Regions from separate parts of the Ignavigranum ruoffiae genome, predicted to be linked through region 1. Evidence: predicted binding sites of a transcription regulator. Region 1 holds the regulator's gene; the other holds the start of a gene.
What was found. Region 1 encodes CtsR, which represses protease genes until heat stress. Its sites were predicted from a motif close to TTGGTCAAAAAAGGTCAAANA; they were not measured.

Region 1 (12,118 bases):
ATTCGTTTTTCCATGGCTGAATGGTTGGCCGTGACGTCGGTCGCACCGAAGCCGATTGACTTCTCATCACGTAAGGCTGTCGCACCGAGGTTGGAGGTCATGATAATAATGGTATTTCTGAAGTCCACTTTTCGACCTTTACCATCGGTAAGGTGACCATCGTCAAAGACTTGTAGAAGAATATTAAAGACATCTGGGTGAGCTTTCTCAACTTCATCTAAGAGGATAACGCTGTAAGGATGTTGGCGAATTTTTTCAGTGAGTTGGCCTGCTTCATCGTAACCCACATATCCTGGAGGAGATCCCACCAAACGAGAAACACTGTGTTTCTCCATATATTCAGACATATCGACCCGAATCATATTATCTTCAGAGCCGAACATAGCTTCGGCCAAGGCGCGAGCCAGTTCAGTCTTACCGACACCTGTTGGGCCTAAGAACATAAAGGAGCCGATTGGGCGTTTTGGACTCTTCAAGCCACTATGGGCCCGGCGAATCGCTTTAGAGACCGCGGTAACGGCAGCATCTTGACCAATCACCCGTTCATGAAGTTCTTTTTCAAGATTAACTAAACGTTTGGCCTCATGCTTATCCATTTGCTTCACTGGAATACCGGTTGCGGTCGCAATCACTTCAGCAATATCCTCTTCGCTGACTACTAAAGCTTTGGCTTCAGTCGTTGGTTTGCTTTCTTTAGCCTCAATTAATTTTTCCAGATCGCTTTCTTTGTCTCTTAATTGACTGGCCAATTCAAAATCACGAGCTAAAATAGCTTGTTCTTTTTCTTTATTTAACTTTTGCAGGTCCTGATTATAGTCGGCCAAGCTTTTATCCATTTGATTATGGTCAATTCGAACCTTTGCCGCTGCCTCATCAATCAAATCAACGGCCTTATCAGGTAAACGGCGTTCGGTCATATAACGGACACTTAATTTAACTGCAGCTTCGGCCGATTCATCCGGAATTTCAACGTTATGATGGTCCTCATAGCGATTCTTTAAGCCTTTGACAATTTCAATGGCATCTTGAATCGAAGGTTCATCCACCTGAACTTTAGAGAATCGACGCTCTAAAGCTGCATCTTTTTCGATATATTTTTGATATTCGTCTAAGGTTGTGGCTCCAATTACCTGAATTTCTCCACGAGCTAGGGCTGGTTTCAAGATATTGGAAGCATCAATGGCGCCTTCAGCGCCTCCCGCTCCGATAAGGGTATGCAACTCATCAATGAAGAGAATCACTTTACCATCTTGAGCAATCTCTTCGATAATCTTCTTCATCCGTTCTTCAAACTCGCCCCGATACTTGGTTCCGGCGACCAAAGAGCCCATATCAAGCATCATCAAACGTTTCTCGGCGATATCAAGAGGAACGTCTCCCATAATCATTCGTTGAGCCAAACCTTCAGCTAACGCTGTCTTACCAACACCAGGTTCGCCGACTAAGACTGGATTATTCTTAGAACGACGACTCAGAATCTGAATCATCCGTTTGACTTCGGTTTCTCGACCAATCACCGGATCCAGCTTCTCTTGACGAGCTAATTCAGTTAAATTGCGGGCAACGCCTTCAAGAGTTGGCGTGGTAGAATTTGATGCTTGGCTTTGATTTTGATGAGCCATATTATTCATATTATTTTGCCGACGGCCGCGTCCTTGCGGTCCAGATTTCTTCTGAACACCAATCATGTCATAGACTGTTTTACGCAGTTCATTTAAATCCATGCCAATATTCTTCAAAAGAACAGTAGCTAGAATTTCTTCCTTTAATAATCCTAATAAAAGATGCTCAGTACCCACTTTGCTGGCACCTAGACGTTTAGCATCATTGGAAGCATTCATAATTACTTTCTTAGCCCGGGGTGAATAAGGAATCACAATATCCCCTTGGGGCAAATTCTGTACCACTCGGCCATGGAGCATTTCTAATTCATGTAAGAGCACATCAAATTCAGCCCCATATTGACGGAGAGCTTGACCAGCGATCCCATTCTCCTCGCGTGCAAGTCCTAATAAGATATGTTCTGTTCCCACGGTTTGGTGATGTAAATAATAAGCCTGTTCAGCGGCATAAATCATAACCTGACGAGCACTTTCAGTAAATAATTCTTCAAACATTGTTTCAACTCCTTAATAGTGGATTCGTAGTTGGTTTAGTAAATTCTTTAATAGATAGGCGCGTACCGCCTGTTCGTCATCGCTAATCGGCGCTAATAAATCTTTATTAACAATTGTCGACAACAATATTGCCTCTCTTTTACTTATAATATCACGTCGCACCAAGGTTTCGATGATCGTCTCTGAATTCCGTTGGTTCAGCCGGTCACCAATTAAACTAATCATTTGATCGATTTCATCCACATCATCTACTAATTCAATCTTGACAATTCGGATATAACCTCCACCGCCTCGCTTACTTTCGACATTATAGCCATGTTCTTGAGTGAAACGAGTGTTAATCACATAATTAATTTGCGAGGGGACGCAATCAAAGCGTTCTGCAATATCACTCCGTTTAATTTCTAACGGTTCATTTGATTTTAGATAACTTTTTAAGTAGGCTTCAATCACATCAGAAATATTTCTTTTAACCATTCTTCAACCTCCTTTTATGGGGTTTTTAAAACCTAACATTGACTATCTTTGACTATTATAAACGATAAAAAATTTTTTGCAAAGGATTTAGGCTTTTTTTGTCTGTACATTCATCCGTCTTTTAACTATACTAGATGAAAGCACAATATATAGGGGGAAGTCTCCCATGCTCTCCACTATATATTGTATAATTTACATAACATGTCGATAAATAACCATATAATTAAAGGAGTCATTTTTATGAATCGTCTGAGTGCAGCTACTATTATTCCTTGGAATCGTTCAGCCTTGAATGAAGCGATTAAACAATTTCCCCAAGTTTATCCGATTGAAGAGTCGATGACCATTACCCATGAAGGCATCTCTCGCATGGTGATGCTCGATCGTTATGCCTTTAAAGATACCGCCAAATTGACCTTAGCAGTCGGCGACTTAGTGGTACTTACTGTTAAAGCTGATCCCACCTATCCGGCACGAGGTATCGGTGTTGTCCAAGAATTGGACTGGGACCACCATGAAGCAATCATTTGGATTGAAGAAAGCTACCGGGGTTCATTAGAAAATGCCGATGAACAAGAAAGTGGATTAGTCAAACGCAATATTGATGCCATTGACAAACCCCTTGAAATCTATTATGAACAAATTGCCAAACGAAATGCGACCGGCTTAGCTCAAATTGAAGTCAATCAAGAACAACAAGCAGCCAGTTTTCAAGAATTCTATCAAGAGCTGGCGGCCATGAATTTTGTACCGGCCGGCCGGGTACTATACGGAGCTGGGTCTCAAACTGATGTCACTTACTTTAACTGTTATGTCATGCCTTTTGTTCCTGACTCACGGGGTGGTATTGCTGAACACCGTAAAGAGATTATGGAGATTATGTCCCGCGGAGGTGGGGTCGGAACCAATGGCTCGACCCTACGGCCAAGAAATACGCTGGCCCGAGGAGTGAATGGTAAGTCATCTGGGGCAGTATCTTGGTTAAATGATCTCGCCGATCTGACTCATTTAGTTGAACAAGGCGGATCTCGCCGGGGAGCCCAAATGATTATGTTGGCGGACTGGCATCCGGATATCATTGAATTTATTATCTCCAAAATGCAGAACCCTAAAATTCTGCGTTTCTTAATTGAAAGCTCACAAGATGAACAAATCAAACAATTGGCTCATGATAAATTGAAATTTACGCCGTTTAGTCTGAGCGAAATGGAAATGTATGAGAACATTTTGCGCTATCAGGATATTCCGGGAACGGGTGGATTCTCTGAATCGATTATTGAAGAGGCTCGTGAACTATTCAAGGCAGGCGGTAGCTACTCCGTCCATAATCCTGAATTCTTGACCGGAGCCAATATCTCAGTGACCTTGACCAATGACTTTATGGAAGCCGTCAAAAATAATGCCGATTGGCCACTCCGCTTCCCTGATGTTGAGAACTATAATGAAGAACAGATGGCTGAGTACAATAAATTATGGCAAAAGATTGGCGATGTCCGTGAATGGGAAGCCTTAGGTTATCCTGTACGGACTTATCGAACTATCCCTGCTCGTGAACTTTGGCAACTGATTAATATTTGTGCAACTTATTCAGCTGAACCGGGGGTATTCTTCATTGATAATGCGAACTTGGATACCAATGCTAAGGCTTATGGCCAAAAAGTTGTGGCAACCAACCCATGTGGTGAACAACCCTTAGCTCCTTATTCAGTATGTAATCTGGCTGCGATTAACTTAGCTCAAATGGCTAATAAAGAAAGTAAAACCGTTAACTTCGATAAATTAAAAGAAACGGTCCGCACTGGAGTGCGCATGCAAGACAATGTGATTAATGCGACACCATATTTCTTAGACCGCAACCGTCAACAAGCCCTAGGTGAGCGACGAATCGGTCTAGGAGTGATGGGCTTGGCCGATTTACTTATCTACACTGAGACCCGTTACGGATCTGCTGCCGGTAATCAAATTATTGATCAAGTCTTTGAAACCATTGCTACCACTGCCTATGAAACTTCCATCGAACTGGCTAAAGAGCGGGGCTCTTTCCCATTCTTGGTGGGGCAAACTGAAGCAGAAACGCAAGAATTGCGCGAACGCTTTATCCAGTCTGGCTTTGTCCGTCGCCTACCAGAACATATTCGCCAAGGTATTCTGAAATATGGTATCCGCAACTCCCACCTACTGACCGTTGCACCAACCGGATCGACTGGTACCATGGTTGGGGTGGCCACCGGTTTGGAACCTTATTTTGCCTTTAAATACTTCCGTTCAGGTCGTTTAGGTAAGTTTATTGAAGTCAATGCGGAAATTGTTCAAGAATATTTAGCTGCCCATCCAGAAGCAGATGCTGAACACCTACCTGATTTCTTTGTCTCCGCCATGGAATTAAGTCCAGAGGAACACGTGGATGTCCAAACCACCATTCAACGCTGGGTCGACAGCTCCATCTCTAAAACCGTTAATGCCCCGAAAGGTTATGCTGTTAACCAAGTTGCTAAGATTTATGAACGCTTATTTGACGGCCATGCCAAAGGTGGAACTGTGTATGTGGATGGATCGCGTGATTCTCAAGTTCTTACCTTGGATGCAGAAGATGCTAATATTCAAAGTGATATTACCCTCTTTGAAGTTGAAGAAACGCGTATTGTCGATGACGTCGATGAGTTGCGACAATTAGTTGATCAAGCAGAATCAGACCACTTCCGTCAGCTAGGTCATACCGATGACGTGGTTTACGGATCAGAAGTTGGCGATACCTGCCCAATCTGCCGCCAAGGAATTGTGGAAGACATTGGCGGATGTAATACTTGTACCAATTGTAATGCCCAATTACGTTGTGGCTTATAAACGATTATAGACAGAACATCAATCCAAATAGCGTTAGTTTCCTAACCGTTCAAAGAAGCGACTCTTTGTTCCTTGGGAGCTAACGCTATTTCGATAAGCTAAAGGAGGATTTCATGCAAATATATACACGAACAGGAGATCAAGGAACGACCCGGATTATTGGTGGCCAATCGCTATACAAAGATGATGCCCAAATCCAAGTTATGGGTAGTCTCGATGAATTAAATAGTTATGTCGGCCTGATTCAAAGTCAGAATAAAGACTGGCCAACATTAAACCAAGAGTTACTACAAATTCAACATTATATCTTTGATGCGGGCAGTGATTTTGCTCAAGCTAAAACAAGTTCAGACTATCGCTTAGCCAAGCAAGTCATCGCCTGGTTAGAAGATATAATTGATGACTATTCACAAAACACTCCCGAATTAACTAAATTTGTCTTACCTGGAGGCAGCCCATTAGCTGCTTCCCTTCATTATGCACGTAGTTTGACCCGACGAGCCGAACGAGATTGTGTTAGCTTTATCCGCCAACAAGCACACTATCCCCAAGATGCTTATAAATTTATCAACCGGCTCTCAGATTATTTCTTTGCGGCAGCTCGTCTGGCCAATTATAAACAAGCTTATACTGAAATCCATTATGAACGTGGTGGAGACGTCTTCCATCCCGAGTTAAAGAAGACACATCTGCCCAAACTCTAGGTTCATTAGCTAAACCACCTTGTCGACTAACCTATCAAACAGAAAGATTTTTCCAAACTAGAAGAGACCAATAACGATGTATATATCTAGACTTAGCTAGACGATAAATCTCGTTACTGGTCTCTATTTTTCTTAATTAACTCAAGTTGCTAGAGAAATTTGTTAACTGCGAATCTATTTCTTCTCGGTTAAGACCCCATCTGACATTTCAAAGACGCGATCACACTGATCAATGAGTCTTAAATCATGGGTCACCATTACAATCGCTTTGTTCTTGGCTTTGGATTCCTTGGCCAAAATTTTGACAACTTCAAAAGCTCGTTCTGAATCCAAACTCGCTGTCGGTTCATCAGCTAGAATCAGAGTTGGATTATTATACAAAGCTTTGACAATCGCCACTCTTTGCTTTTGACCCCCAGATAAATCTTCAGGGTATTTATCCGCAACGCCACTAATTTCTAATTGTGCCAACAAATCCTCCATCTCATCTTGACGCGATTTTTTGTTGATCTTATCAATTAAACGAAATTGATTTCGCACACTCAAATAAGGAATCAAATTGGATGATTGCAAAATAAAGCCAATTTCCTTAAAGCGAATCTTTCCTAATTCCTTAGCCGATAGCTGATATATCGATTGCCCGTTTATGAGTATTTCTCCTTCTGTCGGGGTCTGTAATCCGCCAGCTAAGGTCAAGAAGGTGGATTTCCCGGAACCAGAGGGGCCAATAATGGCCACAAATTCTCCGGTTTCTATAGCAAGATTGGTGGACTTTAAGGCTAGAAATTCTTCTTTCCCATCTAGATAAGTTTTACTTACGTTCTTAAATTCAATGGCTTTCATAGCTTCCTCCTATTCAATGGCATCGAGTGGATCAATCTTAGCAATCGCCCCGACTGAGAAGACCGCTCCTAAAAGGGCAAAACTAATCATCAGCGCGCTAATAATCAGGTTAAACCAATGATTCATCGAGAAGGGAATAGCTTCAGGTAAGAAGGATGCGGTCAAATATGTCAATAAAAGACCTAAAACAACCCCGATCATGGCTAAAAGAAACGTTTGGGCAATGACTGACCAAGCAATAAATCCAGTCGAAATCCCCTCCACCTTCATGACACCAAAAATATGTTGTTTCTGCATGGTCAAAATATACATAAAAATTCCTACCACAATGGCAGCAATCACAATTAGAAAGCCAATCATAAAGATAAAGGTAAGATTCTGGGCTGAATAGCCGGGTAAATCGTTAATGAAATCATCAATAGATAATAGTTCTAATTTATCTTTATCATAGTCAACATCCTGACCTCTGACCACAATAGCGTTAATTGGAATTTCTGAATCTTGACTAGGGGCGACATTCTGAACTTTGGCAAAAGTAGTCACGTTCATATAGACCACAGGACTGACACTTAATTGAGCATGATTGGTAATACCTACAATTTCTAATTCAGTATCGGTCCCCGTTATGGTCAATTTATCGCCTATATTAATCTGACCCTCATCGATTAACGATTCATCTACAATCACCTGGTTATCCTTTTGGATGGAAGTTCCTTCGATAACATTAGGCATCAGGAATTGATTCTTTTCAATGCCAAAGAAGGTAACCCCAACTTTCTCTGAAAAACTTGGATGGTCAACCACCGCTGCACTTTGTCTAAGGCTGGCCTTGTCTTGGGCATCAACTTGATCAAACTCTGTCGCCGAAATATGCGATAAATTCAACTTGGCATTAACATCTTTGGCTAAGAGAATTGATTGAGCTTCCCATTTATCCACTGCAGTTCGGTTTGCCTGAGCCAGACCAAAGGCTAAACCGGTTAAAAAGAAGACCAAATAAGCAATTAGGAACATCAAGGACACAACCATCAAGTAACGTAACTTAGCATACTTCATTTCATTCCAGGCTAGAAACATTTTTTCCCTCCTCAAACTCTCAAATAAGAATAGAAAAAACTATAGCACTAATTCTTTGAAAATACAAAGAAAATATTTATACAGAAAAAAATCTCCAGAACCACTATGGGCGCATAATAAAAGACGCTCTTCCTGAGCGTCCCTAGATAGCTTCACTGCATTTTTCCCAGATTGATATTTAGACTAAATATCTAGCTCTATTCGCTGTTAACCCGCTCAAATCTGTTGGAATAGGCATAGCGTCTCAATAATGGATGAATAATCGGCTCCAGTAAGAAATAGAAGATCCCATTCCCCAAGCCATGGGCACTATCAAAACTTAAACCCTGTAAGTAATAAGCCCAAAAACTAGGCATCTTAAAGATAAACACCCAAAATATTGACATCAGCAAGCCATAAATAAAGCCAAGTAGAACGGCATATAAAGTGAAGCCTAAACGATTGATCAAATTTTCTGGTCGGTAGAAGGGCTTTACCAATAAACCGGTGATTAACATCAGCAAGGCATAGCTAATGATTTGCAAGAGGGTCCATGGCCCCATACCTAGATAAATGTTCGATAACAAAATAGATAGGCAAGCCACAATAATCCCATCGACCATGGAAAGATTCAGACATAGAATCAACAGGATGGCCGTAACCGGCTGGATATTTGGTAAAGCTTGCATCATAATTCGGCCAATAAAAGCCAAGCCAGAGAAAATTGCCAACATGGTGATTCTACGTGTAGAAAATGCACTCGCCCTATTCAAGGGTTGCCAACTTCCAAGTAATCGTGTCTCCCTCATTTAAACTGAGTTCTGCCGCTCCTACTTCAGCCATTTCACCGTTGACATCGAACAACCACCATTTATTGGCTGCTTCGTCTTGTTGGTGGCCTTCAATCGATTGGACAAAGCCATCCTTTTCTTCAATATCATAATGGTCTTTCATAACCGCCAACAATTTACTTCCTGCTTCAACTTCAAAGCTGTCAGCAGGCTTGATAGCTTCCCCATCAACCAGAATTTCAATACTCACTTCAATGGTCTCTGCTTCTACATTCGTCGTGCTTTCAACCATAGAGCTTGCTTCGGTTAGATCCTCAACAGTGGTTGTTTCTTTCTGTTCGCTTGGATTTTGACAACCTGCAAGCACTAACAATACCGATAAGAGACTTAAATAACGAACCAGACTTCTTTTCATCATGAATCCTCCATTCAAAATTTTGCAAAATAAAAAGGCCCTGAGGCCCTTCTTCCTATCTTGCCTCGAAATAAGAAACGAATCTCCCCATTGAATTGAAAGACCTGACTCCAGTATAAACTGATTACAGTGGCGGGACCGTCTTGGAATTTCACCAAAGTTCCATGCAATTCAATGCTATTTATTATATTCTAATCATAAGGAAATAAGTAAGCAATTTCAAGATAGTCCGCCAAAATTTATTAACCTTTAAATTGAGCGAACATCCTGATAGATCCCCACATGATTTCCAAAATAAATGAATAAGAACTTTCTTAGGTCAACCATTTGTCGAGGAATCGGATTTTCATGTCTTTCAAGGATTTTAAAGATCTGTTGCTGGAGGTCTCTCCTCAAATTATAAGGTAAAAAAACTCAAATCATGTTAGAATATAGAAGTTGTGAATAAATAAGGAAGGAGTATGTTAAGCCATGTATAAGACCGGTTTTGATACGGAGAAATATTTAGAAGAACAATCAAAATATATCTTAGAACGTGTAAAAGGCTTTGATAAACTTTATCTTGAATTTGGGGGAAAATTGATTGGCGATAAGCATGCAGCCCGAGTGCTGCCTGGTTTCGATGAAGATGCCAAAATGAAGCTCTTAGCTACCATCAAAGAACAAGTTGAAATTATCATCTGTGTCTACGCAGCCGATATTGAGAACAATCGAGTTCGGGGTGATTATGGCATTACTTATGGTCAAGAGGTGCTTCGGCTCATCGATGAATATCATCGCTATGGCATCCCCGTAAACAGTGTCTTAATTACACGCTATAAAGAAGAGAAAAATGCCAAAGCCTTTATCAAGAATCTAAAAAATAGAAACTTAAACGTTCATGTCCACCGTGATATTGAAGGCTATCCTACCGAATTAGATATGATTCTCGGCCCGGATGGCTTTGAAGCAAATGAATTTATCTCAACCAGCAAACCTGTGGTCGTTGTTTCCGCCCCAGGAGCTAATAGTGGAAAATTGGCCACTTGCTTAAGTCAGGTCTATCATGAATATAAGCGAGGACGAAAAGCCGGTTATGCAAAGTTCGAAACCTTTCCTGTTTGGAATCTGCCATTAAAACATCCAATCAACGTTGCTTATGAAGCAGCGACCGTAGATATTAAGGACGTCAATATTATCGATAATTATCACTTGGAAGCTTACGGCGAACCTGCAATCTCTTATAACCGTGATACCCAAATCTTCCCTGTAATTCGACGTATTATTGAAAATATCACCAACGAACCTGCTTTCTATCAATCGCCTACCGATATGGGAGTGAATCGTCTGGCTTCAGCCATCACGGATGATCAAGTCGTAAGAGAAGCCGCCAATCAAGAGATTATCCGTCGATCTTTCGACATTGAGAACCTCCACAAGAAAGGCCAGATTGATGATGAGAGCCTACATCGGATGCACTTTATTATGGAAGAGAATAATCTCAGCCAAGAAGACCGTCCAAGTGTCTTAGCTGCTAGAAAATATAGTGAATCTCTAAAAGAACGTTTTGACTGTGAAGAGATTCAGGCTGCCATTGCCATTGAGCTTGCCGATGGCAAAATTATTACGGGTCGGACAGGAGATTTGATGGATGCTTCAGCGGCTGCCATTGTCAATTCTTTAAAATATTTCGCCGGTATCGCTGATTCCATCGACCTCCTATCACCTAATATCTTGGAAACCATTCGTAATTTAAAACAAGATTCCCTTCAGAGCCGGATTACGACCTTAACCGCTAACGAAGTCCTGATTGCGCTAGCGATTTCAGCGGTAACCAATCCGATGGCCAAGGTTGCCTATGACAAAATTGCTAAATTAAACCACGGACAAGCTCATTCCACCATCATCTTGCCGAGTGAATCCATGCAAACTTTAAGACGGCTAGGCATGGATGTGACTAACGATCCAGTCTATGAGGCGAGTCATTACTTTATCCAGTAACATCAGTAAAAAATATCCTTTCCCTACATTCGTAATCAGCAATTTTTGGTGGCGTCCGCATGGACTAACTAGCCAAATTAAAACTTAATCATCAAAACAAAGACCGTTCAGAAAATACTTGCTTTCTGAACGGTCTTTTCTGAGCCCATATTTGTAGATGTCAGATTGAAGGGCTATTTTTATTTATAAGCTTTAAAATTAATATCTTCCATCCGGTCAGCAAGACGAACACTGTCTGTAATCGCAGCAGCCATTAAATGAGGTTTAATGGTATGAACACGAACGACTTCTACCCCTTTAAGCGCAGCAATCGAAGTCAAGAAGGCGGATCCCCAATCACGATTCTCTGCTCCTTGAACCGTTTGACCATCGGTATCAAATCCTTGATCGGCTAAAATATTAGTAATGAAGCGTTTGCGTGACACCCCTAAATAAGCCAAATAGCCCATTTGATGAATCACATCAATTTGGTTGATTAACGTTAGATTTTCTTTCTTGGTTAATCCGAAACCAATGCCTGGATCCAACATAATCCGATCACGTGGAATACCCGCAGCATCTGTCAGAGCCAGACTCTTATTGAAATAAGCTCCCATTAAGCTAACAATATCTGAGGTTTCAAATTGGCTGAGTTCCTCAGGGGTAAAGACATCTTCGGCACCAAAGGTCGGGAAAATCTTGGAACTTGGATGTTCAGGCCGGGCAATCACCGGGTTAAACATCAAAATCAAACCAGCTTGGCTTTGACTCACTACTTCCGCCATCTTAGGGTCCCCGAGACAGCCAGTAATATCATTGACAATATCAGCTCCAGCTTCAATCGCTGCCTGAGCAACCTCACTCTTCCAAGTATCCACAGATAAAGGCACATCGACCGCTGCTTTAATGGCT
Region 2 (12,096 bases), 730 kb from region 1:
CGCATAAAAAATTAATGGTTCCAGGAATGAACGCTTGTCCAAATTGTGGTGAATTCAAATTAAGCCACCGGGTATGTTCAAACTGTGGTCATTATAATGGCGAACAAGTTGATTAATTATCATCATCCACTGATTAAGTGCAGCACAGCTTCTTAGTCAGTGGATTTTTGTTTTTTAGCCAAGTTCACATCTGTTTCAACGGCAGAATTCTTCCTGATAAGCAGTAATCTTTACATAAATTTTACAATCTTATCTTTGCTCTTTACATTATTTTAATTAAGGATTTACATTCAGCTTTTATAATAAAATTATAAGTGTTTTGGCTTATAATAATTATTAGGAGGAAGATGGATGTCTTTTAAACGATTGATGGTTGGAGCTTTATTGGCTTCGCAATTATTGTCCCCTGTTTCTACTTTAGCTGCTGAATATGAGTTGTTAGATGAGAAACCCGCTGTCGCAGAAGTTGCTGTGAACAATACCCCTAACCGGATTATCGTTTCTTTTAATGGAGATACTCAGTCTCAAATGGCTTTTAACTGGTATACCTCAGAAAAATTCGAAGATGCCAAAGTTTGGCTTTCAACTTCGGAAGATATGAAAGATGCCAAGACTTTTGAAGCTGAAGCTACTGAAGTCAATAATAAATATGGTGAACGTGATGAGAATGGCTATTTCATCTTCTCTGAATTGGAATATGATGAGGAAGGCAATCCAATCGAAGAGAATGGTGAAGTGAAAGTCACTGGTTACTTTACCGATGAAAATATTGAACCTAGCCAAGAATGGATGGGTGGCGACGCGGTTGGTTTATTAGGCTTGAGTGAGGTTAAAGAATACTCTTATAAGGCCCTTGCCAGCGAATTAGAAGCCAATACGACTTATTATTATCAAGTAGGTTCTGAATCAGGTGAGAAGTCTGATGTCGGCACATTTACCACTTCAGGTGAAGCGGGTGAGGACTTTACTTTCGTTCAATATACGGATACTCAGAATGCTTATTGGAACGAACATGTACGTAACGAAGCTCAATTCGGGGCCGACACCTTGAAGAATGCTTTAGAAACCGCTGAAGCAGACTTTGTTCTCCACACGGGTGACTTTATTGAAACGGCAGAGGTCGAGGATGAGTGGATTGATATTATGGGTCAATCTCAAGAATCATTCCTTTCTGTTCCAGTAGCTCCTACAGCGGGGAACCATGACGAATATTCCTTACTTTATGGTGGGGATCCACTGATTACCAAATTTAATGAACATATGAATGTGCCAGCCGAGAATGATGCCATCGATGGTGGATCTTATTATTCTTACGATTATAATGGAGCTCACTTTGTGGTGATGAATACCAATGATAATAAGAACGAAGCAGAGAAAGCGATTGGCGAAGAACAAATGGCTTGGATGAAAGAAGATATTCAGGCAGCGCGTGACAATGGGGCATCATGGATTATCTTGGTTTACCATAAACCGATCTTCTCGCGTTCATACCATTCACTTCAAGATACCGATGTTCAAAATGTTCGTGACGAATTTATGAAACAAATTGACGAATTAGACGTCGATATTGCTTTACAAGGGCATGACCATGTCAACTCAAGAACCTATCCACTGAATTATGTCCCTTCTGAAGAAAATTTCTCAAACGGTGTGATTGATGAAGAAGCAGTAGCCAATGTGACTGAAGAAGATGGGGTTGAATACTATAATAATCCGCAAGGAACTATCTTTATCTTGCCAAATACTGGTGGAACTAAACTTTATGATGATATCTATTCTGAAGGTTTAGACCATTTAGTTAAAGTTCGACCAAAATTAAACTGGTTAACCCAAGAACAATTTGATTACTGGGCTAGCTTATTCGCATTTGCCAACCAACCTGGTGAATCAGAAGCCTTTGCTGAATCTCATTCGAATAACCGTGATTCTTCGATTCAAAACTTTGCCGTCTATACTGTCAAAAAAGATGAAATATTAATTCAAATTTATCAAGTTTCTGGCGACTTGACAAAAGATGAAGAGCGTAAAGTGGAATTAGTTCACAGCTTTGGTATTCGTAAGGATCAAGAAGCCGGTGAAGAGAATAAAGATAATAAAGATCAAGAAGAATCGACTGAGGCCGCTGAAGATAGTAGCGAAGCCGACTCTGAAAGTGACGAAGAAAGTAGTGAAGAGTCTAGTCAAGAGAGTGAAGATAGCCAAGAAAGTTCGGAAGAGAGCGAGACTTCAGCTAATTAATTTATAAAGCGAAGGTTCGAAAAAATATCCAAACGTCTTTAAAACAAGTTAAGCAAAGTTATACTGATGCTGACTTCAATTTTAAAGGCGTTTTTTAATATTTAATTCCGAGATTCTTATTGAAGGAGAGCCTTTGTTTGATTGAATTTATTTGGCACTTAAGATAGTTTGTCTTGCTTGACCTATTTTGACCTATAGATTATACTTAACAAGTACTATAAAGGAGGAAATAGAATGAACTTAGTTCCAACAGTCATTGAACAAACTTCTCGGGGCGAAAGAGCCTACGATATTTATTCACGTTTATTAAAAGACAGAATTATTATGCTGAGTGGTCCCTTTGATGATAACATGTCTAATAGTATTATTAGTCAATTATTATTCTTAGATGCGCAAGATCCTGAAAAGGATATTTATCTTTATATTAACTCCCCTGGTGGTAGTGTGACCTCTGGGATGGCAATTTATGATACCATGAATTTTATTAATGCAGATGTCCAAACCATAGTGATAGGTATGGCTGCTTCCATGGCTTCGGTCATCCTCGCGGCCGGTACTAAAGGTAAACGATGGGCTTTGCCAAACTCTGAAGTCATGATTCACCAACCTTTAGGTGGTGCACAAGGTCAAGCTACCGAAATTGAAATTGCGGCACGTCATATTCTACAAACCCGGGAGAAATTAAATCGCATCTTGGCTGATAAGACCGGTCAACCGATTGAAGTGATCGAACGCGATACTGATCGGGATAACTTTATGTCAGCTGAACGAGCTCTGGAATATGGTTTGATTGACGGCATCATGGAAAACAGTAAAAAACTAAAAGAAAAAAATAAATAAAATTTCTTAGATATGCTGTTTGAGTGCCTGACTTTAAATTCAGACGTTTAAATGTAAACCATCATTAATTATTAACTAGGAAGGTCGCTTGAATGGCAAAGCTCCTTCCATTAATGATCCACTTGACTGCCTCTGCTGATCATTCAGTATGAGCGTTAGATCAAGTGGATTTTTTTAAGAAAAGTTCTATAAGGAATCCCGAGAGATTTTATGGAAATTAGTCCTATTTCATTAAAGGGGCATTAATATTTAATAAAATGAGTTAAAGATATAAATTCGTCATACTTCACGCTATTAATACGCATTAAATTATGATATAGTATGTTCAATTGAATAATAGGAGGATGTAGTGTGACAACAAGAGTAGCAATTAATGGTTTTGGTAGAATCGGACGGTTAGCTTTACGTCGTATTTTAGAAATTGATACGGATTTAGAAATCGTGGGTATTAATTCAACTACGGATAGTGAGCAGTTAGCTTATCTATTTATGTTTGATACTGTCTATGGACGGGTTCCTTATTCAGTTGAAGCGCGTCCTGGCGAATTGATTATTGATGGCAAAACCATCAAAGTCTATACCGAACGTGATGCTGCCAAAATCCCTTGGGGTGAATTAGATGTTGATATCGTTTTAGAATGTACGGGTATTTTCTTAAAAGCGGAACAATGCCAAGCTCATATAGATGCCGGTGCTAAACATGTCGTTATTTCTGCACCAGCAAAAGATGAAACCACTAAATTAATTGTTTTCGGTATTAATGAAGATATTATTAATCCTGAAGATCGAATCATCTCTTCTGCTTCATGTTCAACCAACTGTCTGGCACCAATGGCTAAGGTACTTCATGAACAATTTGGATTAATCTCTGGGGTGATGTCAACAATTCATGCTTACACCGCTTCTCAATTTGTTCTCGATAAACGAACCAAAACTTATCGTGGCGGTCGTGCTGCAGCCATGAACATTATTCCTTATAAGACCGGTGCAGCCAAGGCAGTCGGCAAAGTTATTCCTGAATTAGAAGGAATTGTTGATGGGACAGCGATGCGAGTTCCAGTAGCAACTGGTTCCGTTATTGAGTTCTATTCTAATCTAGAAAAAGAAGTGACTGTCGAAGAAATTAACGCTGCCATGAAGGCTGCGAGCAATCCAGCTTTCGAATACAATGAATATCAAATTGTATCTTCGGATATTATTGGTTCAACTGCGGGATCTGTATTTGATGCTACTTTAACCAAGATTGTAGATAATGATGGTGATCAATTAGTTAAGACAGTCGCTTGGTATGATAATGAGTATGGCTACACCTGTAATATGATTCGTTTGGTTGAATACTATGCTGATTTAATTAAATAATCATTGATTATACTTGTCTTCACATTTTTTGAATGTTGATAGAATTTTGCTAGAAGTAACTACTGGAAGATTCATATAGTAGCGACCTCTACTGGTAAATGTTTCTTAAAATTGCCGAATATTTACTTAACCAGGAATGATTCCCTGCTGGGTAAATATTCGGTCTTTTTTCCTCTGGATATCTTTAGATATGATCACGTCTACTAAATTACTTGAACAAAGATAAAGATTGGCTAGTTTGCGAGCTAGAAAACCGACAAACAAGAAATAAAGACCTCTCGAAAGCTAAGGACAAGTGAAGTCCAATCAGAGAAAAATACATCAGTTTAGATGGACATAAAACGACCATCAATATGATTGAAAACGGGCGTATTGGTTGAATGTTGTCCAATTTGTGCTATGATTGAACCATAGTATGATACAGGTTGAGTGAAAATTCATTCTAGTTGCGATTTTCGCTGGTCGGGTATCGTCCTATTGAGGAGGTTCATCATGAAGGATGTCTTTTCATTAATTCAATCCTTGGTTCCTGAGGTGAATGAAGCCTTACTGTTGCGTTTTAATATTCTAACGTTATTGGATAAGGTTGAAACACGTATCGGGCGCAAAGTTGTGGCGCAACGTGTGGGGATGACTGAGCGTACTTTACGAACAGTGATCGATCACATGCGTGAACAAGGTCTAGTCGATGTCAACCAACAAGGCATAACCCTTACAAAATTTGGTCATGATGCTCGTTTGGACTTACAACAGGTTCTCATGAATTCTAGGACGGAGCAATTCCTAGAAATGGAAATGAAACTGGTGAAGTTATTGGGTATCGACCACTGCCGAGTCGTTCCGGGAGATGGCGATTTAGATTTATATGTTTATAAACAACTTGGTAAGGCGGTCCAAGAGATATTAATGAGATTTTTGCCTCGTCAAGAATGTGTTGTTGCTGTTACCGGTGGTTCGACCTTAGCCCGTATTGGTAAAGAATTTTCTGCCGAGTTAAGTCAAGATCACGATATAACGTTTGTGCCGACACGGGGTGGGTTCGGTGGAGCCTATGATATTCAGTCTAATACCATTGGCGGTATTATGGCTCAACAAACCAACTCCAAGTATGTTCCTTTTTTTGTTCCGGAGAATATCTCACAAGAAAGTTCCCAAGTATTGTTAAAAGATCCAACGATTCATCGCGCCGTTGAACTTTCCAAACGAGCGGATAGTTTAATCTTAAGTGTAGGATCGGCGGAGATAATTGCTGAACGACGTGATTTAACCGATGATCAAAAGATTGAAATTCACGATCGCTCTTCAGTGGGTGAAGCATTCGGTGTATTCTTTGATCGAGACGGGCGGGAGGTCTTCAAATATCCACGCATGGGCATGCAATTAGAAGATATTGAGGCTGTTCCTTTACTAATTACCGTAGTGGCAGGTAAGAAAAAAGCCGAGGCCGTCAAAGCTTTCTACAAGTTGGCCCCTAAGCACGGTTGGTTAGTATGTGACGAAGGTATCGCAAATCAGATTATTAATGGGTAGATTCCCAGATATTATAGGAGGAAAAATAATGACAAAATTAGCAATCAATGGTTTTGGACGGATTGGCCGCTTAGCTTTACGTCGTATCTTAGAAAGTGGTTCAGAATTAGAAGTCGTAGCAATCAATGATTTGACCGATAATGATGATTTAGCTTATTTATTAAAATATGACTCTGCGCAAGGGCGTTTCCCTTATTCAGTGGAAGTTAAAGATGACGATCTAGTCATTGATGGTAAAGCCATCAAGTCCTTCGCTGAGAAAGACGCAAGCAAATTACCATGGGCTGAACTTGGCATTGATTTCGTCCTTGAATGTACTGGGTTCTATGCCTCTAAAGATGCTGCCTCTGCTCACTTGGAAGCTGGAGCGAAGAAAGTCTTAATCTCAGCACCCGCTAAAGGAGATTTAAAGACCATTGTTTATGGAGTGAACCATGATATTTTAACGCCAGAAGATAAGATTGTGTCTGCTGCTTCATGTACGACCAACTGTTTAGCACCAATGGCTAAAGTTTTGAACGATAAATTTGGTTTGAAACGTGGTTTAATGTCAACCATCCATGCTTATACTGCTACTCAAAAATTACAAGACTCTCCTGGTGGACGTAAGAACCGCGCGGGTGCCTTCAATGCGATTCCAGCATCTACCGGTGCTGCCAAAGCTGTAGGTCGTGTCATTCCTGAATTAAACGGTAAGATTGATGGGACAGCAGTTCGTATCCCAACTATTACCGGATCAATGACTGAACTTTACTCTGTTCTTGACAAGAAAGTCACCGTAGAAGAAATTAATGCAGCGATGAAAGCATTCTCTGAAGTGAACTCAGCCTTTGGTTATACCGAGGATGAAATTGTTTCCGGAGACATTATTGGCCACCCTCAAGGATCTGTCTTTGATGCTACTCAAACGAATATTATGGATGCTGAAGATGGACAATTAGTTAAGACTGTATCTTGGTATGATAATGAATATGGATTCACTTCAAATATGGTGAAGACATTAGAATATTTCGTAAGTTTATAGTAAGCTATTCATAGCGGGAAGCCTTCGCGCTTCTCGCTTTTTTAAGATACTAATAAAGGAGCAAAAGATATGGCTAAGAAAACGATTCGAGATTTAAATGTAGATGGAAAAACAGTCCTAGTTCGGGTAGATTACAATGTTCCGATGCAAGATGGCAAGATTACCGATGATAAACGCATTCAAGCTTCTCTACCAACGCTCGAGTACTTAATTGAACATCAAGCCAAGATTGTTCTTTTTTCCCACATGGGTAAAGTTAAGAAGGAAGAAGATAAGGCAACCAATGATTTAAAACCCGTTGCTGAACACTTGAGTCAACTCTTAGACCAAGAAGTGATTTTCTCCCCAGATACTCATGGTCCAGTTTTGGAAGCAAAAGTCAAGGATTTAAAAGCTGGACAAATCTTACTGGTACAAAATACGCGTTATGAAGACTTAGATGGGAAGAAAGAATCAGGCAACGATGCTGAATTAGGAAAATATTGGGCCTCACTCGGCGATGTCTTTGTCAATGATGCTTTCGGTACAACTCACCGGTCTCATGCATCTAATGTCGGTATCGCTTCATATCTTGAGTCAGGTCTAGGTTTCTTAGTAGAGAAAGAAGTCAAATTCCTTGGCGATGCCGTTGACCAACCTGAGCGACCATTTGTGGCTATTCTAGGCGGAGCCAAAGTCTCAGATAAGATTAAAGTTATTGAAAAACTATTAGATAAAGCAGACAAAGTTCTGATTGGTGGGGGCATGGCTTATACCTTCTTTAAGGCTAAAGGCTATGAAATTGGTAAATCGATCGTTGAAGATGATCGTTTAGATTTAGCCCGTGATGTTATGGCCAAGGCAGGCGATAAGTTAGTCTTGCCAATTGATACAGTCGTAGCTGATCAATTTGCTAATGACGCGAAGACCCAACTGGTCAAATCTTCAGAAATCCCAGCCGATTGGGAAGGATTAGATATTGGCCCAGAGACGGTTAAATTATTTGCCGACATATTAGCAGATGCCAAGACGGTTGTTTGGAATGGACCTATGGGCGTCTTCGAAATGGAGAATTTTGCTAAAGGTACCAACGGTATTGCTGAAGCACTTGCTCAGTTACAAGATAAAGCCATTACCATTGTCGGAGGTGGCGACTCAGCCGCTGCTGTGACTCAATTAGGCTATGAAGATAAATTCAGTCACATTTCAACAGGTGGGGGAGCTTCGTTGCAATATTTAGAAGGTCAAGCTTTACCTGGAGTAGAATCAATTAACGATAAATAAGTTTTCTTTGCTAAGATGAAAGGATGAATTCAATGACACGCAAACCAATCATTGCTGGAAATTGGAAGATGAATAAGAATGTTGAAGAAGCTCAAGCCTTTGTGGAACAAGTTCGCAAAGACTTACCAGATGAAAAGAAAGTAGAAGCGGTAATTGCAGCGCCAAGTCTACTATTGGATCGGATGGTCAGTGCAGTGGGGGATAGCAGCTTGAAATTAGCTGCTCAGAATTGTTATTTTGAAGATGAAGGGGCTTTTACTGGAGAAACTTCACCTAAGGCCTTAGCTGATTTAGGTATTCAATATGTGATTATTGGTCATTCTGAACGCAGAGATTATTTCCATGAGACAGATCAAGACATTAATCAAAAAGCCCATGCGATATTCAAACACAAGATGTTGCCAATTATCTGTTGTGGCGAAAGTCTAGAACAACGTGAAGCCGGTGAAACGAAGCAATTCATTGAAGGGCAAATCAAAGCAGCCTTAGCTGGTTTGACCCATGATCAAATCCAATCATTGGTGATTGCCTATGAACCTATTTGGGCGATTGGCACAGGGAAGTCTTCTTCGGCTGAATTAGCCAATGAAACTTGTGGCCATATTCGTCAAGTCATTGCTGAAATGACCAACCCTGCTGTGGCAGAGGAAGTCCGGATTCAGTATGGGGGTTCAGTGAAACCTAATAATATCGCCGATTATATGGTTCAAGAACATATTGATGGCGCCCTTGTCGGGGGAGCTAGTTTAGAGGTAGATTCCTTCTTAGCATTATTGGGGGCGATTCAATAATGGCTAAAGCACCAGTCGCTTTAATTATCCTTGATGGATTTGGCTGCCGTGACGAAGTGAAAGGGAATGCGGTGAAGGCTGCCCATAAACCAAATTTCGACCGTTATTGGGCACAGTTCCCTCATAATCAATTGCGAGCAGATGGTCTAAATGTTGGCTTGCCTGAGGGACAAATGGGGAATTCAGAAGTCGGCCATATGAATATTGGTGCCGGTAGAATAGTCTATCAATCATTAACCCGGATTAATAAATCGATTGAAGAGGGCGGCTTCTTTAACATTCCTGAATTTCTTGACGCCATCGATTCAGCTAAACGTCAAGGAAAGTCGCTTCATATTATGGGTTTAGTCTCTGATGGGGGTGTCCACTCACACCAAAATCACTTGTTAGCTTTGGTAAAATTAGCCAAAATGCAAGGTTTAGACCAAGTTTATATCCATGCCTTCCTGGATGGACGAGATGTCGGACCCTCTACCGGACTAGGCTTCATCAAAGATTTGGAAGGCGAATTAAGTAAGATGGGTGTCGGTCAAATCGCCACCGTTTCTGGTCGCTATTACGCTATGGACCGTGATAAGCGTTGGGACCGGGTGCAACTGGCCTATAATGCAATCGTCCATGGGGTTGGCCCCGTCTATGCCAGTGCTGAGGAAGGCATTCAAGCTTCCTATCAACAGGAAGTATTTGATGAGTTTGTCGTTCCATTCGTGATAGATACTGATGAAGACCGAGCCAAGATTCAAGAAGGTGATTCAGTGATCTTCTTTAACTTCAGACCAGACCGTGCCATTCAATTGTCGACCGCCTTATCCAATCCAGAATTTCAAGGATTCGACCGCGGGGTTTATCCACGTCAACTTAACTTTATTACCTTCACTGAATACAGTGAGAGTGTGAAGGGACGAGTCGCCTTTAAGAAACTTGATTTAAAGAATACGATTGGAGAGGTTATTTCTAAGGCTGGTAAGACACAGCTACGGATTGCTGAGACTGAGAAATATCCCCATGTCACTTTCTTTATGTCTGGAGGACGTCATGAAACCTTTACTGGAGAAGAGCGCATTTTAATTAATTCACCTAAAGTAGCTACCTATGATCTCAAGCCAGAAATGTCAGCCTATGAGGTCAAAGATGCCTTAGTGGCCAAAATTAATGAAGATGTGATTGATGGAATCATTCTCAACTTTGCCAATCCAGATATGGTCGGTCATTCAGGAATGTTAGAACCGACAGTCAAGGCGATTGAAGCAGTGGATGAGTGTCTTGGAGAGATTGTCGATTTAATCTTAGCTAAAGGCGGAGCCGCAATTATTACTGCCGATCATGGTAATGCGGATGAAGTCATTGATTTACAAGGCCATCCGATGACGGCCCATACGACTAATCCTGTACCGATTATTATCACTAAGCAAGGTATTAAAGTGCGTGATGGCGGAATTCTAGCGGATTTAGCTCCAACTATGTTAGCTTTAATGGGCTTAGCCCAACCGAGTGAAATGACCGGACAATCCTTAATTGAACCTATTTAAAGGATAAATTTTGAATTTCGATAACAAAAACAATACAATAGTCCCAGAGACTTAAAATAAAGGAGAGACAAGAATGCCATATATTATTGATGTTTATGCTCGTGAGGTTCTAGATTCTCGTGGTAACCCAACTGTGGAAGTAGAAGTTCAGACTGATAGAGGTGCTTTTGGTCGGGGAATCGTCCCTTCAGGAGCTTCAACTGGAGAACATGAAGCCGTTGAATTACGTGATGGCGATCAAAGTCGTTATTCAGGTAAAGGAGTTAGTCAAGCGGTAGAGAATGTAAATACGGTTATTGCTGAAGCTTTAATTGGTTATGATGTTCGCCAACAACAAGCCATCGACCAAATTATGATTGATTTAGATGGCACCCCGAACAAAGGTAAATTAGGTGCCAACGCAATTCTTGGTGTATCTATTGCAGTAGCTCGGGCGGCGGCTGATTTCTCTGGTCTTCCTTTATACAATTACTTAGGTGGGTTCAATAGCAAAGTCTTGCCAACCCCAATGATGAACATTGTTAACGGTGGCTCTCACTCTGATGCGCCGATTGCTTTCCAAGAGTTTATGATTCTGCCAGTGGGAGCACCAAGCTTTAAAGAAGCCTTACGTTGGGGAGCCGAAATCTTCCACGCCTTAAAAGGCATTCTTAAAGATCGTGGCTTAGAAACATCTGTTGGTGATGAAGGTGGGTTCGCTCCTCGCTTCGAAGGTACTGAAGACGGCGTTGAGACCATTCTTGAAGCGATTAAGAAAGTTGGCTTAGAACCAGGAAAAGATGTCTTCTTAGGTTTCGACTGTGCAGCTTCCGAGTTCTATGAAGATGGCGTTTATGATTACACCAAATTCGAAGGTGAAGCAGGCGCTAAACGGAATGCAGAAGAACAAGTGGCCTATCTTGAAGAACTTGTCGATAAATACCCAATCATTACCATTGAAGATGGTATGGATGAAAATGACTGGGAAGGTTGGAAATTATTAACCGATCGCTTAGGCGATAAAGTTCAATTGGTTGGTGACGATTTATTGGTAACGAATACTGAGAAATTATCTCAAGCCATTGAGAAAGGTATTTCTAACTCTATCTTGATTAAAGTGAACCAAATTGGTACCCTAACTGAAACCTTTGATGCCATTGAAATGGCCAAACGCGCAGGTTATACTGCAGTTGTCTCTCACCGTTCAGGTGAAACTGAAGATTCAACCATTGCTGATATTGCCGTAGCTACTAACGCTGGCCAAATCAAGACTGGTTCCCTATCTCGGACTGACCGAATTGCGAAATATAACCAATTACTACGCATTGAAGATGAGTTGGGCGAATTAGCCAAATACCAAGGCATCAAATCATTCTATAACTTGAAGAAATAAACTCAATAGCTTAAGAATATGAGTCTGTTGCGTAAAACGCATATAAATACGCCTTTCTATAAATCGTAGAAAGGCGTATTTATATTATCGTATTATATATTAAAGAAACATTCACTTTGATGTTTTTCCTAGATTTATAAGAACTTTTAT

Region 2: the regulator CtsR is predicted to act here: its motif matches at 2,413-2,433, upstream of clpP (ATP-dependent Clp endopeptidase proteolytic subunit ClpP).

The regions. Positions count from the first base shown of each region.
Region 1 is NZ_CP096206.2:1,835,037-1,847,154, forward strand. Features, by position in the region: gene M0R79_RS08670 (ATP-dependent Clp protease ATP-binding subunit) at 1-2,117, opposite strand, end outside; gene M0R79_RS08675 (CtsR family transcriptional regulator) at 2,130-2,594, opposite strand; gene M0R79_RS08680 (vitamin B12-dependent ribonucleotide reductase) at 2,835-5,438, shown strand; gene M0R79_RS08685 (cob(I)yrinic acid a,c-diamide adenosyltransferase) at 5,552-6,142, shown strand; gene M0R79_RS08690 (ABC transporter ATP-binding protein) at 6,317-6,985, opposite strand; gene M0R79_RS08695 (ABC transporter permease) at 6,995-8,062, opposite strand; gene M0R79_RS08700 (ECF transporter S component) at 8,260-8,775, opposite strand; gene M0R79_RS08705 (DUF4430 domain-containing protein) at 8,807-9,250, opposite strand; adenosylcobalamin (AdoCbl) riboswitch at 9,292-9,438, opposite strand; gene M0R79_RS08710 (DUF1846 domain-containing protein) at 9,719-11,227, shown strand; gene folP (dihydropteroate synthase) at 11,407-12,118, opposite strand, start outside.
Region 2 is NZ_CP096206.2:616,569-628,664, forward strand. Features, by position in the region: gene rpmF (50S ribosomal protein L32) at 1-116, shown strand, start outside; gene M0R79_RS02970 (purple acid phosphatase family protein) at 352-2,238, shown strand; gene clpP (ATP-dependent Clp endopeptidase proteolytic subunit ClpP) at 2,473-3,078, shown strand; gene gap (type I glyceraldehyde-3-phosphate dehydrogenase) at 3,430-4,437, shown strand; gene M0R79_RS02985 (sugar-binding transcriptional regulator) at 4,930-5,967, shown strand; gene gap (type I glyceraldehyde-3-phosphate dehydrogenase) at 5,993-6,991, shown strand; gene M0R79_RS02995 (phosphoglycerate kinase) at 7,061-8,254, shown strand; gene tpiA (triose-phosphate isomerase) at 8,287-9,045, shown strand; gene gpmI (2,3-bisphosphoglycerate-independent phosphoglycerate mutase) at 9,045-10,574, shown strand; gene eno (phosphopyruvate hydratase) at 10,648-11,946, shown strand.